DNA from 4 places in the Ruegeria sp. CF2 genome. Region 1 is predicted to be linked to each of the others. Evidence: riboswitches for the same ligand, from Rfam matches in the RefSeq annotation. Region 1 holds a riboswitch; each other region holds the start of a gene.
The links. A riboswitch is a leader RNA that binds a small molecule or an ion and turns the genes downstream of it on or off. The one in region 1 is predicted to bind cobalamin.
Positions count from the first base shown of each region.

Region 2: another riboswitch for cobalamin. It lies ahead of ACR0IR_RS13410 (hypothetical protein); the one in region 1 lies ahead of ACR0IR_RS14940 (DUF1636 family protein).
Region 3: another riboswitch for cobalamin. It lies ahead of ACR0IR_RS09060 (CbtB domain-containing protein); the one in region 1 lies ahead of ACR0IR_RS14940 (DUF1636 family protein).
Region 4: another riboswitch for cobalamin. It lies ahead of ACR0IR_RS08990 (DUF1636 family protein); the one in region 1 lies ahead of ACR0IR_RS14940 (DUF1636 family protein).

Region 1 is NZ_JBQFRL010000003.1:239,291-243,058, reverse strand. Features, by position in the region: gene ACR0IR_RS14950 (hypothetical protein) at 44-343, opposite strand; gene ACR0IR_RS14945 (hypothetical protein) at 707-1,006, opposite strand; cobalamin riboswitch at 1,652-1,859, shown strand; gene ACR0IR_RS14940 (DUF1636 family protein) at 1,963-2,361, shown strand; gene ACR0IR_RS14935 (ABC transporter ATP-binding protein) at 2,358-3,164, shown strand; gene ACR0IR_RS14930 (ABC transporter substrate-binding protein) at 3,161-3,768, shown strand, end outside.
Region 2 is NZ_JBQFRL010000002.1:482,750-486,517, forward strand. Features, by position in the region: gene ACR0IR_RS13400 (DNA polymerase III subunit gamma/tau) at 1-747, opposite strand, end outside; gene ACR0IR_RS13405 (protein-tyrosine phosphatase family protein) at 903-1,406, shown strand; gene ACR0IR_RS13410 (hypothetical protein) at 1,410-1,817, opposite strand; cobalamin riboswitch at 1,904-2,119, opposite strand; gene ACR0IR_RS13415 (TetR/AcrR family transcriptional regulator) at 2,150-2,683, opposite strand; gene ACR0IR_RS13420 (alpha/beta hydrolase family protein) at 2,807-3,664, shown strand; RNA gene ffs (signal recognition particle sRNA small type) at 3,746-3,768, opposite strand, start outside.
Region 3 is NZ_JBQFRL010000001.1:1,804,757-1,808,524, forward strand. Features, by position in the region: gene ACR0IR_RS09045 (cobyrinic acid a,c-diamide synthase CobB) at 1-203, shown strand, start outside; gene cobA (uroporphyrinogen-III C-methyltransferase) at 200-928, shown strand; gene cobF (precorrin-6A synthase (deacetylating)) at 921-1,664, shown strand; cobalamin riboswitch at 1,709-1,917, shown strand; gene ACR0IR_RS09060 (CbtB domain-containing protein) at 1,953-2,123, shown strand; gene ACR0IR_RS09065 (CbtA family protein) at 2,128-2,826, shown strand; gene ACR0IR_RS09070 (hypothetical protein) at 2,891-3,385, shown strand; gene ACR0IR_RS09075 (DUF1636 family protein) at 3,373-3,717, opposite strand.
Region 4 is NZ_JBQFRL010000001.1:1,791,231-1,794,998, forward strand. Features, by position in the region: gene ACR0IR_RS08980 (NAD(P)-dependent oxidoreductase) at 1-33, opposite strand, end outside; gene ACR0IR_RS08985 (LysR family transcriptional regulator) at 142-1,017, shown strand; cobalamin riboswitch at 1,090-1,294, shown strand; gene ACR0IR_RS08990 (DUF1636 family protein) at 1,376-1,759, shown strand; gene cobW (cobalamin biosynthesis protein CobW) at 1,762-2,817, shown strand; gene cobN (cobaltochelatase subunit CobN) at 2,824-3,768, shown strand, end outside.

The sequences.
Region 1 (3,768 bases):
TGTTGGTCTATCCTAAGTGTTGTGTTTCCGGTGAGCAGAAACCTCACTTCGCTTCCCGCAACTGTGCCAGAAACTCGTCGCATGCCTGTGCGCTGCCGACGATCTCGTCCGTCGTTTCAATTCCTTGCAATGATGCCATCTCGGAGTTCACGCGATTGAGGATCTGATCTGCTTGTTCGGCGGTGATCAGGTTCTCGGCCTGAGCTCCCTTCAATGTGGTGCACACACCGGCGGACAAGCCTGTCGCGACACCGACACCCATCGCGGCCCCGCCGCCCAAGGTCATCGCTCCAACCACGCCGAGGATGAGCCCGATCACAAGCCCCAAGATCACTTTTCCCATGTTTTCCTCCCATTTTGCGGGAAAGAGTTCCGCCTTCATTCCTGGCGCAAACCACGTACCCATCTGCATATCAAAACCAGTGCCAACAGGTTGAGCACCGGTGCAATCGCCGCGAGCCACGGTTTGGCCGACTCTGAGAAAAGGTCCACCGCAAGGACCCAAGGCAGACCCAGCGGCAAAAGGAATACGCCGGACAATGGGTCTCGTTCCTGTCCAAACCAGCCAAAAGTGCCCGTCACAAACGCAAACAACGCCAACAGGTAAAGGGTCGCGAACGCGATGATGGTTATTCTGCAGACCAAGCCGGACCTCAGCGTATCAAGCCAGTGCTGCGCAGCTGATTTCGGCTACGCATCAAACCGGTCACAACGCGCCTTCGTCGCCGAGGAACTCGATACCAGCTGTCGCGCCATCACTGTAGGCAATACAATTCCACGGAGCCCGATCCTCTCCAACCCCAACGGTAACTTGTGTTCCAGCCTCGCTGAACGCGGATGAGAGCACGACCACTTGCGAATTGTTTGTTGTTTTGGCCACGTCTCGCAGACACGCCTGTTGGGCGGGGGTCAGTTCGGCGGATGCACTTGACGTGCTCGTATCGTCACAGGCCGCTAGTAGTGCGAAACACGTCGCGCCTGAAATCATCATGGCTTTGTTAATCACTTTCTTCTCCTCTTGGATTTGTTGATGCTTGTAGAATAGCTGGTCCTTTTTTGCGCGCTCACGTCTATGCGGTCCCCGGTTTTGCCGCCAATGACATGGTTGGCAGACAGATATTCTGCCGATCCCCGGGACCGTGAACAAAGCGTGCTGACGTGATGAAATCATGGGCAAAAGCCGGTGCGAACTTTCGAGCAAGGGATCGTACATTAAGTCCGGGCACCGCGTCCTCCCAACGCTGATCTTCGTAAAATGCCTTCCGACCGCCAGCACTCACTCCAGCAGTCGGAAGGGCCCGACGAAACGGGCGACAGCGACAACAACGGAGGTAAAGCTAAAGTTGTGTCGAATTCGTATGTTTGAATCAATCACAGGATAAATCAATGATTTTTCCGCGCGTAAATTTTGTACGCTTGCCAACGATAGGCTTCTGCATTCAAAGAGAAAAGGCGAGGCCGCTCACGGAGGCTTGGCAGTCAGCCCGCTTGCACCGCCGTGTTTCGGGACCTTCCGGGCCATCTTAAGCCAGTTGGTCAGAACGACGTAATTCACCGCCCGGTCTGTCGCTCAGGTGGTGCCGAAGGGTCGCCGGGACACCTCCATTGTGCAGCCGCCCAGAACGTCGTTGACAGTGCAATCGGTTTCATGGATGAGATTGGCGCTGATGGTTCCCGATCGTTTCGGCGGTCGGGTAAAAGGGAATACGGTGCGGCGCCGTTCTGACGCCAACTCCGTGACTGCCCCCGCAACTGTAGGCGGTGTGCGACCCCCGGATGCCACTGGGCCGATAGGTCTGGGAAGGCGGGGCAAGCCATACACCGCGAGTCAGGAGACCTGCCATCATCAAACGCAACTCAACCCGGGCGGGGTGTTCCGGAAGGAGGCCAAGATGGCATTTTCGGCTTACGCCGCTGACATGACTGGTTCCCTTTCCGCCCCGCGATTTCGCGGAGGGCGAAATGAACCGACAATCAACACATCACATCACGGTTTGCCTATCTTGCCGACCCAAGGGCGCAGCCGCACGCCCCGGGCCTGACCTGATCGGACGATTGCGCGCCGCGCTGGCCGAAGACGACGGTTTGGCAGGTTTTGACGTTTCCGGTGCCGCCTGCATGGCCGGGTGCACCCGACCCTGTACCGTCGCCTATCACGGGCCGGGCAAGGCATCTTACCGGGTTGGCGGTATTACGTCTGAAGAGACCGGGGCATTGGTGGAATTCGCCCGGCTGTACCAGCAGTTGCGCGATGGATGGTGCAGCTCGGTCGACCGCCCGGCCGGGCTTCGCCACGCAACACTGGCCCGCATTCCAGCCGCGATGGCTGCGTCTTCGGAAAATGCGGATTGCGCCTCATGAGTGCGCCTTTGCTGTCGGTGGATGCCGTCACCTGGGCGCCGCGAAAACGAGCGCCGTTGGTGCTGCACGAGACCAGTTTTGAGCTGATGCGCGGGCAGGTCATGGGGGTTGTGGGGCCGAACGGTGCCGGCAAGACAACCCTTCTGCGGATGATCTACGGCTATCACCGTCCGTCCTCGGGCGACATTCTGGTGGACGGCGGATCCGTCAAAAGAATGGCCCCCCGGGCGCTGGCGCGTCAGGTTGCCGCCGTGCTGCAGGAGCAGCCCTCGGATTTCGCGCTGACCGTGTGCGACGTCGTGGCGTTGGGACGTGTGCCGCACCGGTTAGGCCTGTCCACGCCCGGCAGTCGTGACCACCAGATCATCGAGTCCGCGCTTCACCGAATGGATCTGCACGGGTTTGCCGACCGTGGGCTGGCCACTCTGTCCGGCGGCGAGCGTCAGCGTGTGATGGTCGCCCGCGCCCTTGCCCAAGAGCCCCGGATTCTTGTGCTGGACGAGCCTACCAACCACCTGGACATCCGCAACCAGCTAGAGGTGTTGCGGCTGATCCGGGACCTCGACCTGACGATCGTCACCTCGCTGCACGATCTGAACCTGGCCGCCGATGTCTGCGACCGTGTTCTGATTCTGAAGAACGGTCGACCCTGCGGCTTTGGCCCAACCCAGACAGTGCTGAGTGACAGGCTGGTCTCTGACACGTTCGATGTCACCGCCCGGCAAGAGCAACTCAGCCTCAGTCACAAACCTCACCTGACCTATCAACTCCCCAATCCCCAACCAGAAGGAAGCTTGGAATGAAACCGACCACCCTGGCCCTGGGCCTTGCTTTGGCCGCCAACACCGCGACCGCGGAAACCACCGTGCAAAGTTGCAATCGAACCGTCACCTTTGACGAACCGCCCAAGGCGGCGATCTCGAACGACGTGAACCTGACGGAAATGATGCTGGTGCTGGGCCTGGCCGACCGGATGGTTGGATATACCGGCATTTCCGGCTGGAAGACGTTGGATGAAGACATGCGCGCCGGAGTGCAGCAGCTGCCCGAGCTGTCGGCCAAGTATCCCAGCAAAGAGGTGCTGGTCGGCGCAGATGCCGATTTCTATTTCGCAGGCTGGAACTACGGGATGAAAGTGGGTGGCGAGGTGACGCCGGAGACGCTCGAACCCTTCGGGATCAAAGTCTACGAACTGACTGAAAGCTGCATCCATATCGGCGACAAGCCCAAAGCCAGCATGGAAGACATGTACAACGATCTGCTGAATCTCGGTCGTATCTTCGGTGTCGAAGACAGGGCGCAAAAGCTGGTTCAGGGGTACAAGGCCGAACTTGCTGAGATCACCTCTGGCCTGAATCCTTCTGACGAACCGCTGCGTGTCTTTGTCTATGACAGCGGCGAGGATAC
Region 2 (3,768 bases), on a different contig from region 1:
GCGCACCTGATCGGCGGTGGTTTCGCCGGCACCATGGCTGATTGCCTGATCCAGCAGCGAGGTCGCATCCCGGGCCGAGCCTTCGGCGGCGCGGGTGATCAGTGCCAGCGCGTCATCCGAGATTTCCGCGCCCTCGGCGGTGGCGATCTTGCGCAGCAGGCCGATCATCACTTCGGGCTCGATCCGGCGCAGGTCGAACCGTTGGCAGCGCGACAGCACGGTGACCGGAACCTTGCGGATCTCGGTCGTGGCGAAGATGAATTTCACATGCTCGGGCGGTTCCTCCAGCGTTTTCAACAGCGCGTTGAAGGCGCTGGTCGACAGCATGTGGACTTCGTCGATGATGTAGATCTTGTACCGCGCGCTGGCGGCGCGATAGCGCACGCTGTCGATGATCTCTCGGATGTCGTTCACGCCGGTGCGGCTGGCGGCGTCCATTTCCAACACGTCCACATGGCGACCTTCCATGATGGCCACGCAATGCTCGCACTGGCCGCAGGGTTCGGTCGTTGGGCCGCCATTGCCGTCGGGTCCGATGCAGTTCATGCCCTTGGCGATGATCCGGGCCGTGGTCGTCTTGCCGGTGCCGCGGATGCCGGTCATGATGAAGGCCTGCGCGATCCGGTCCGCCTCGAACGCGTTTTTCAGCGTGCGCACCATGGCATCCTGACCGACCAGGTCGGCAAAGGTTTCCGGGCGGTATTTTCGGGCGAGAACCTGATAGGCGGGGCTGGACTGTGTGGTCATGTCTGCTCTGACGGATTCGTACTGACGATGCAGGGTAGAGTTCCCGGTGCCCCGCGTCCACAGCGCCGGTGCAGGTTTTTCGCTTTGGCGAGCGCGCGGTGTGAGGCATACTGCGCGGATCAAGTTCAATCAGCCAGTTTCGGGGGGAACGTCTGATGACAAATCTTGTGGTTCATGCATTGCAGGTGGGCGGCGGGACGCTGGCCCTGACCTCGGTTCCCGGCGGTGGCGGCGACTATGAGGGAGACCTGGACCTGATTTCAGCCTGGGCGCCGGGGCTGGTGATTTCGATGACAACCCTTGCCGAACTGGTTGCCGTGGGTGCGGGCGAATTGGGCTGTGACATCCATCGGCGCGCCTGTCGGTGGGCACATCTGCCGGTCGCCGACTTCTCGGCGCCGTCGACCGAGATATCCGGCCGATGGCCCGAAGTCAGCGCCGCCGCCCGCCATGCGCTGTCGGGCGGCGGGCGGGTACTGGTTCACTGCCGGGGCGGTTGTGGGCGGTCTGGCATGGTTGTTCTGCGCTTGATGATAGAAAGCGGCGAGCAGCCGGAACAGGCCCTGAAACGCCTGCGGGCCGTACGCCCCTGCGCGGTCGAGACTGATGCTCAGATGGACTGGGCCGTCGCCCCGGCGCGCGAGGCACTGGTGACCTGACCTTCAGGCGGTTGCGCGGTACTCGCGCTCGACCCTGACCACCGGCATGATCGCCGTGGCCTGCAGCATCGCACAGGGTCGATCGCCGATGACCTGTGCGGGCAGGGCGTCGCTCTGGTCGTCAAACAGCATGTCGGCGTAGGTATCAAGGCAGTCGGACGGGGTGTCGGCGGCCGCTCCGCAATACACGCGGATCCGTTCGGAACGTGCATCGAACCGCGCCGTGCAGCCATGTTCGCAGTGGGCCAGTTCGCTACTGCCTTCCACTTGGAAGTCGGGGGATGTCGCGGCCTGCGCCGTCGCCATTGCCTGCGCGATGGCCCGTGCTATGCGCGCCAGTGCCGGGCAGGTCTTTCCGGTGCGCTGGCAGATGGTTGCCGCGAATTCATGGGTGTCGGTCTTCCAAATCATGTTGCGCCCTCCGCGCGCTGAGCGGGGTGGATTTGGACAGACGCCGGTTTCAAGGCCAGACCCTGCCCGGACACCCCGTCCGAGTTTCGGTTTCACGTTTGATGGCAGGTCTCCTGACTTGCGGGTCTTTGCTTTGCCGACCTTCCCAACCTTGCGGTCAGTGGTATTTCGGCATCGCTCTCCGCCTACAGTTGCGGGGGCAGTCGCGGCCTTGGTCCGCTCCGGAGTTCCGGGTTGGACCGCACCGTGTTCCCTTTTCATCCCGGACCGAAACGGCACGGGAACCATCCCCTCATCGCTAGCGGTGTATCCGGGATCGAGTCAAGACGGTTTCAGCCCGGTTGCCGGAGTGTGTCCCAAGGGAACAGATCAGGCAGTCTGCGCAGCACATTCGAATCCCTGCGGGCACGGGCCAATTGCCAGCCGCCCTGCATTACGATGAACAGGGTGTCCGCAGCATTTTCGGGGTCGGAAACTCCGAACCGCGCGGCGTGATTTCGAACTTCGACGATCCAGCTTTCATACATACGGTCGGCATGTTCCCGAAACGCGCGGTTGTCGGGGCTTTCGAACAGGGTGGCGGCGATCGGGCAGGTCTCCCATTGGGCCGAGGTGTCGAACAGCTTCGCGATTTTGTGGCACAGGGTCGTGACCCCGTCGCGAAAATCCGCGGCGTCGTCGAATGCCGCAGCAATCATGCTCAACATCCCGTCCGAGGCCCAACTGGCCGCCGCCAGGGCCAGATCCGGCTTGCCCTTTGGAAAATGGTGATAAAGCGAACCCTTGGGGGCTTGCGCTTCGGCCAGCAATTCCGCCAGACCGACACCGTTATAGCCCGAGCGCTGGAACAGTCGGGCGGCAGTCACGATCAGGCGATCTTTGGTGTTTGGTGGACGTTGGGTCATGCAGGCCAAATATTGACAGGCCTAGACCAATTGGTCCAGACACAAAGTATTAGACCGATCGGTCCAGAGTGTTTGGAGGCAAAGATGTTGGATTCGCAGCACGCGGTTGACGTGGAAGACTTTCAGTTTCCGTCGGGCCAGACCCAGCTGGCGGCGCGGCTTTACACTCCGGCGGTCGAGCCGCAAACCGTTGTTGTGCTGAACGGCGCAACAGGAGTGCCACGTGACTACTATCAGCACTTTGCTCGCTGGCTGGCCGCCGAGCGCGGTATGGCTTGCCTGACATATGATTACCGGGATTTCGAGCATTCGCTGACCGGGCGGCTGAAAGACTCGAAGGCCACGATGGCGGACTGGGCGCTGATCGACATGCCCGCAGCGCGTGCCGAGATGCGCCGTCGATACCCGCAGGCAAAACTGTGGGTGATCGGGCATTCGGTCGGTGGAATGCTGGGTCCGCTGCAACCGGAAATCGAACAGATCGACCGGATGATCTGTGTGTGCGCAGGTTTGGTGACGGTGGCCGATCACCCGTGGCCCTACAAGGGCTTGGCGACTTTGTTCTGGTATGGCCACGTGCCACCTCTGGTGCGTCTTCTGGGGTACCTGCCGGGGAAACTTCTGGGATTCGGAGCCGATTTGCCGGCGGGCGTCTATTGGCAATGGCGCAAGTGGTGTACATCGCCCACCAGCTATCTGCCCGAATTGGGAGACACGCTTCCCCAGGCGGATTGGAGTCGGGCGAACGCCACGGCGGATATCATTGCGTTCGAGGATGACCAGACTGTGCCACCGCCCGCGGTCTGGCGGCTGTCTGAACTCTATGGTCCGACCGCCCGTCGGCACTTGTTGGAGCCCAAGGATTTCGGGCTGTCCGAAATCGGTCATATCGGCGCCTTCGCCCGGCGCAGCAGTGCCGTTTGGCCGCGATTGATCGCCTGACCCGCCCGCAAGCGCGGTTTTCAGGAACAACGACGAAATACAGAGGTTGGATTGACCGGGCCGAATACGTGGCGCGGCGTCAAGTGAGAGGTTGGACATCGACC
Region 3 (3,768 bases), on a different contig from region 1:
AGTTGCTGGCCGACATGCCCGGGTTCTCGGCCGGGACCGCGCTGCGGGGGCACGAGTTCCACTATTCCTCGATCGTCGAGCAGCCCGATGCGCCTCTGGCGCGGGTTTTTGACGCCGAAGGCGCCGAAGGTCCGCAGACCGGATCGCGCCGCGGACATGTCACCGGTACGTTCTTCCATCTGATCGCAGAGGCCAGCGCATGAGCGGTTTCGTTTCCTTCATCGGGTCCGGCCCCGGCGACCCGGAGCTGTTGACCCTCAAGGCCGTGGACCGGCTGCAAAAGGCCGACGCGGTTCTGTTCGACGATCTCAGCAGCGGGCCGATCCTGAGCCATGCGCGCAAGGACGCCGACCTTGTGGGCGTGGGCAAACGCGCCGGGCGGCCCTCGCCCAAGCAGGACCATGTCAGCCGCCTGCTGGTCGAGTACGCCCAGACCGGCCAGCGGATCGTGCGGTTGAAATCGGGCGATGGCGGCCTGTTTGGGCGGCTCGAGGAGGAACTGGTGGCCCTGCGCGCTGCCGGGATCGCGTACGAGATCATTCCGGGCATCCCCTCGGCCATTGCCGCGGCTGCGGCGGCGGGCATCCCGCTGACCCGGCGCCTGACCGCGCGCAGGGTGCAATTCGTCACCGGCCACGATGTCAGCGGCAAGCTGCCCAAGGACCTGAACCTGCCCGCGCTGGCCGACCCGGGTGCGACGACCGTGGTGTTCATGGGCAAGCGCACCTTTCCCCTGCTAGCGCAGGCGCTGCACGCGCATGGCCTGCCGCTGGACACCCCTGCGCTGATGGCCGAATCGGTCTCGACGCCCGAGCAATCGATGCACCGGTCCACCGTCGGCGCACTGGCCGAGCGTCTGGGCTCCGAGATCGGCACCGCGCCGGCGCTGATCCTTTATGGCCCGCTGGCGGAGTTCGACGATGATTGATCTGGTCTTGATCGGGATCGGCACCGGCAACCCGGACCACGTGACCTTTCAGGGCGCGCAGGCGATCCGCGCGGCCGATCTGATCCTGATCCCGCGCAAGGGCGCCAACAAGGCCGATCTGGCCGGCGTGCGCGAGGAAATCATCCACAAGGTCACCGACACACCGCCCCAAATCTCCTATTTCGACATCCCCGAGCGCCGGTCGCAGGACGGCTACCTGCGCGGCGTGGATGAATGGCACGACGCAATCGCCCTGCGCTGGCAGGAGGCGATGGACGAACACCCCGAGGCGCGCACCGTCGCCCTGCTGATCTGGGGCGACCCGTCGCTCTATGACAGCTCGCTGCGAATCGCGGCGCGGCTGGCCCCGCAGCCGAACACCACGGTGATCCCCGGCATCACGGCGCTGCAGGCGCTGACGGCGGCCCATGCCATGCCAATCAATGAGATCGGCGCGCCTTATCTGGTGACCACCGGCCGGCGCATCCGCGACGAGGGCTGGCCCAGCGACGCCGATACGGTTGCGGTGATGCTGGATGGCGAATGTTCGTTCCAGACGTTGGACATGGCCGATTTTGACATCTGGTGGGGGGCTTACGTGGGTATGCCCGAGCAGATCCTGATCAAGGGTCCGCTGGCCAATGTGGCCGACCAGATTCTGCGCACCCGCGCCGAAGCCCGCGCCCGGCACGGCTGGATCATGGATATCTATGTTCTGAAAAAGCGCGGGAATTGACGCGAAAGGTCGCAAATGGCGATTGCGCCACAGCGGCATTCACGTCTAAATGGTCGGGTCTGGTCCTGCCGGAGACATCCGGATGCTAAGAGGGAATTTGGTGCGGCCTGCGCGCAGGTCAAATCCAAAGCCGCCCCCGCGACTGTAAGCGGTGAGCCCTGTTCAACCAGCCACTCCCGATCCGTTCGGGGGGAAGGCGAACAGAGGCGCTGACCCGCAAGCCAGGAGACCTGCCAGGCGAACAATGAAACACCGGCCGTCGGGTGCGGCGGCACAGGAGGACAGAAAATGACGACACAAACGCAAACCGCATCAACGGCACGTGCTGGCATTCTTTCGGCAGTGTTCGCGGCAGCCCTGGGCCTGGGGATCATCACCCTGGCTGGTCACGTTCAGGCATCGGCGCTGCATGACGCCGCGCATGACGTGCGCCACGCAACCGGCTTCCCCTGCCACTAAACCAATGTTCAGTCGCATTCTGACCAGCGCGCTGTTCGCTGGTGCTGCAGCCGGGTTGATCGTCGCCCTGCTGCAGTTGGTATTCGTGCAGCCCGTGTTGCTGCATGCTGAACTCTATGAATCCGGAGAGCTGGTGCATTTCGGAGCCGAAGCCGTCTCGGCCCATCCCGAACTGCCGGGCATGTTCTCGGACCTGACCCGCGACGGGCTGAGCGTGGTGTTCACCATGCTGACCTATACCGGCTATGCGCTGGTTCTGGTCGCCCTGATGTCGCTGGCCGAAGCGCAAGGCCACCCTGTTGACGGGCGCACGGGCGTGCTGTGGGGCCTGGCCGGTTTCATCGCCTTTCACCTGGCGCCGGGCTTCACCATGGCCCCCGAGGTTCCGGGTGTTGCCGCAGCCGACGTGTTCGCGCGGCAGATCTGGTGGTGGGCAACCGTCGCGGCTGCTGGTGTGGCCATGTGGCTGATCGCCTTTGGTGGCAACATCGTCAGCTATCTGGTTGCGGCCGTGCTGTTGATGGCCCCGCACCTGATCGGCGCGCCGGAACCCGACGTGTTCACCGGGCCGGTTCCGACCGAGATCGGGGCCCTGTTCGCAGCACGCGCCTTTGGCGTCGGCCTTGTGGCCTGGGTGCTGCTGGGTTCGTTTGCCGGGTATTTCTGGCAAAGCGAGGGCAAGCGCGTCGAAGCCGCGGCCTGATCCCCGAAATCCCACGACCCGCCGGCGCCCAACCGGCGGGTCATTTGCTTTTCAAGGAAACATGATGACACGCTCGCTTGCTCTTTTTGCGATCGGTCTGGTCTTTGGCGGGGGTGCCGGGTTCGTGCTGGCCGCGGCCAACGGCGTCACCTTCGACGGCCACGACCATGCCGACGCCGCCCAACATGGCGGCCATCACGCCGAGGCCATGGCCCATGACCACAGCGCCGCCATCAACCTGCCCGCCGGACCGGACGCGCCGGGGCTGGAGATCGCCGTCTCCCCCGACCCGATGGCGGGTTGGAACCTGCATGTGATGCCAAAAAACTTCCGCTTCTCGCCGGAGAACGCCTCGCTGGACAACAAGCCCGGCGAAGGCCATGCGCATGTCTATGTAAACGGCGTCAAGCTGGCCCGGCTTTATGGCAACTGGATGCACATTTCGGACCTGCCCAAGGGCAACACTACCATCGAGGTCTCGCTGAACGCCAACAGCCACAGCCCGCTGGCCGTGGATGGGGTGCCGGTCAGCGCCTCGGTCACGGTTCAGGTGGACTGAAACGCGGGGATCCGCGCCCGCAGACACAAGCGAAGCCGCCCGCACGGCCGGGCGTCTTCGATCCAGCCATTCGGGCTGTTCAGAATGGTCCGACAGGTCGCCGCAATGTCATCGGCATCGGCAACCGGATCGATCCCCGAAAACACGTAGGACGCCAGGCGTTCCCCCTGCATCGCCACCACGGTCGGCTCGTCGCAACCGCTGAAACAGGCGTGCTCGACGATCTCGACCTGCCCGTCCAGGTCCGCAGCGCGCAGGGCGTCCGATACGGCCTGACGCTCGGCCGGCAAGTCGCGCTCGCCCGCGCAGCTGCTGCAGATCAAAACACGCATGCCACTCGCCTGCCTTTTTCGTTTCTCACTGTCGCTTGTGCGGGTTTCGCA
Region 4 (3,768 bases), on a different contig from region 1:
CACATTGCCCAAACCGATGAACCCGACCTTCATGTTCTGCCCTCCTGCAGGCGCAATTTCGTTAGCCCGAGTATTTCCGTTGCCCACCGACAAAAGAAACGAATAAAAAGTCAGTTTAGATGTAAAATATTTTGGTGCTGAATGGACCGCCTGCCCAATCCGGCCTGGCTGCGCAGCTTCGAGGCCGCTGCCCGCCACCTGAATTTCACAACCGCCGCGCAGGAACTGGGCCTGACGCAAACGGCGGTGTCGCTGCATATCCGCTCGCTCGAGGCGGACCTCGGGCAGCCGCTTTTTGCCCGCAACGCGCGACACCTGTCGCTGACCGAGCTGGGCCAGTCCTATGCGCTGACCGTGCGCCGGGCGTTGTCGGATATCGCGCTATCCACCAACAGCTTGTTCGGCCCCGCCTCGCGACAGGCGCTGACCATCCGGGCGGCGATATCGTCGATGACCTACTGGATCGCGGCCGAGCTGCCCGCGTTCAGCGCGCAGCACCCCGAGATCCCGGTGCGGCTGGTGTCGCATATCTGGAACGACTCGGCCGCGCCTGCCGATGTGGACGTGGAAATCCGGCTGGGCTATGGCGACTGGCCCGGTGTTGCGGCCGAACGGCTGTGCTCGGAACGATTGGTGCCCGTCTGCCGGGCGCAGGACCCGGCGCCAGACCTGCGCAACGGCCCGTTGATCCACATTCTGGGGTACGAGGACAACTGGGCGCGGTACTTCGAGGCCACGGGCACCGACCTGCCCGACCGCCCCGCGCGCCATTCGGCGGATACGACCGTCACGGCGCTGCAACTGGTGACGGCCGGCGCGGGCTACGCCACCGTTCTGGAGCGGTTCGCGCTCAACGCCATCGCCCAGGGCGCGCCGATCCGGGTTGCGGGGCCGGCGATTCCCTTTACCCAGTCGCACTACCTGATCCGCAGCGTCAGCGCGGCGCCTCCGTCCATCCCCGCCCAGTTGTTCCTCGCGTGGTTGCGCGACCGATTGGCCGGTGATGCCGCGGATTGACCCCGGCAAGTCGCTTTTTCGATCCGACGCAAAGCACTTGCCCCTGCGCGCTTGACAACCCCCCTGCCCGTACCGCATGTCGCTTGCGTTGGTGTCTGTGCAAACAGATGAAAAGGGAATGCGTCAGCGGTTTTCCGTCAAACGCAGCCGCCCCCGCGACCGTGACCGGAGAGGGTGCCCAAATGCCACTGGCCGCAGGCCGGGAAGGCGGGACATCCGACAGAGCGACGCTCTGACATCCGCAAGCCGGGAGACCTGCCAACGCCCGAAGACAAACCGGACGGGGTGTTCCGGTGTCGGGCCCATGTCCGCAACGTGGCCCGCGCATACCCCGTCCCCCGACAACCGAGTGATGGGGATGAGAGACGTGACCGAGACCACACCAGTCGAGCTGCTGGTCTGCACCACCTGCCGACGCGGGCTGCCCATCGAGGACGACGCCCAGCGCCCCGGCACGCTGCTGCACAAGGCGCTGGCCGCCGCCGACCTGCCCGAAGGCATCACTCTGAAGCCGGTCGAATGCCTGTCGAACTGCGACCAGGGCTGCTCGATCGTTCTGCGCGGCGGGCCGTCGCGCTGGACCTTCGTCTATGAAAACCTGAACGAATCCGACCATGTCGAGATCATCGTCGAAGGCGCCACCAAATATCTGGCCGCGGATGATGGCCTTGTGAAATGGCGCGACCGCCCTGAACATTTCCGCAAGAACTGCGCCGCCCGCATTCCCCCGATTGGAGCCTGAGCATGAGCACCCTCGAAAAACTTCCCGTCACCGTCATCACCGGCTTTCTCGGCTCGGGCAAGACCACGCTGATCCGCCATCTGATGCAAAACCCGCAGGGCAAGCGGCTGGCCGTGGTGGTCAACGAATTCGGCGACGTGGGCGTCGATGGCGAAATCCTGAAAAGCTGCGCGATCCCCGACTGCCCGGCGGAAAACATCATGGAACTGGCCAATGGCTGCATCTGCTGCACCGTGGCCGATGACTTCATCCCCACGATCGAGGCGCTGATGGCGCTCGACCCGCGCCCCGATCACATCCTGATCGAAACCAGCGGTCTGGCCCTGCCGAAACCGCTGCTCAAGGCGTTCGACTGGCCCGACATCCGTTCCAAGATCACCGTGGACGGCGTGATCGCTCTGGCCGATGCCGAGGCCGTGGCCGCAGGCCGCTTCGCCCCGAATGTCGCGGCGGTGGATGCCCAGCGCATGGCCGATGACTCGATCGACCACGAAACGCCCCTGTCCGAGGTGTTCGAGGATCAGATCTCGTGCGCCGACATCATCCTGCTGACCAAGCCTGACCTGGCCGGCCCCGAAGGCGTGGCCAAGGCGCGCGAGATCATCGCCGCCGAGGCGCCCCGCCCCCTGCCCGTGGTCGAAGTGGCCGAGGGTGCGGTGGACGTGCGCGTGGTGCTGGGGCTGGAGGCCGCAGCCGAAGACGACATGGACGCCCGCCCCTCGCATCACGATGGCCATGACGACCACGAACATGACGATTTCGAAAGCATTGTGGTCGAGCTGCCAGAACAGACCGACCCGGCGCAGCTGGTCGCCAATATCGAGCGTCTGGCGAACGAGCTGAACATCCTGCGGGTCAAGGGCTATGCCGCCGTTCAGGGCAAGCCGATGCGCCTGCTGGTCCAGGCGGTCGGCGCGCGGGTGCGGCACCAGTATGACCGCCCGTGGAAACCCGAGGAAGAGCGCCGCTCGCGCCTTGTGGTCATCGCCGAGCATGACGACATCGACGCAGCCGCGATCCGCGGCATCCTGACGGGCGTCACCGAGGCCGCCGAGTAAGCACCGATGCACGTCGTCTTCCGCGAAAGCCACGGGCTCGAAGAAACCGAGACCCCGACCGATCTGGGCCAGAGCCCGGCGGATCTGGTGGTGCTGTCCTTTTCGGACAGCGATCTGGGTGCTTTCGCGGCCGGCTGGCATCGCGGCGGCGGGCCCGAGGGGCGGATGCCCTCGTTGCGGCTGGCCAACCTGACGGCGCTGAAACATCCGCTGTCGGTCGATACCTATGTCGAGCAGACGCTGGAGGGCGCCAAGGGCATCCTGATCCGGCTGATCGGCGGCGTGCCCTATTGGTCCTACGGGTTGCATCAGGTGCTGGCGCTGGCACAGGCCAAGGGCATCGCGCTGGCGGTGCTGCCCGCCGACGGGCGCGAGGATACGCGGCTGGACGACTATTCCACCCTGCCGGTCTCGACCCTGCGGCGGCTGGCGCATCTGTGCGACACCGGCGGCGAGGTCGCGGCGCAGGCGGCGCTGGCGCAGATGGCGCTGGCGGCGGGGCTCTATGCCGGGCCGGTGATGGGGGCCAAGACCCTGCCCGATTGCGGCGCGTGGTGCCCGGATCGCGGCGTGATCGCGCCCGAGGACACCTTCGCGGGCGAAGGTCGGCGCATCATCGTGACCTTCTACCGCGCCTACCTGACTTCGGCCGATACCGCGCCGGTCGCGGCCCTGATTCGGGAAATCCGCGCGCGGGGTCATCAGGCGGTGGGGCTGTTTGCGCCCTCGCTCAAGGCGCCTGCGGCGGCTGAGTGGCTTACCGAGAATATCCCCGCGATGGCGCCCTCGGCCATCATCAATGCCACCTCGTTTTCAGGCAAGGGCGCGTCGGGCACATCGCCCTTGGACGTGGCGGGCGTGCCGGTGTTTCAGGTCGCTCTGGCCACTTCGCGCCGCAAGGCCTGGGCCGAGGCCGAACGCGGCCTGTCGCCTGCCGATCTTGCCATGCAT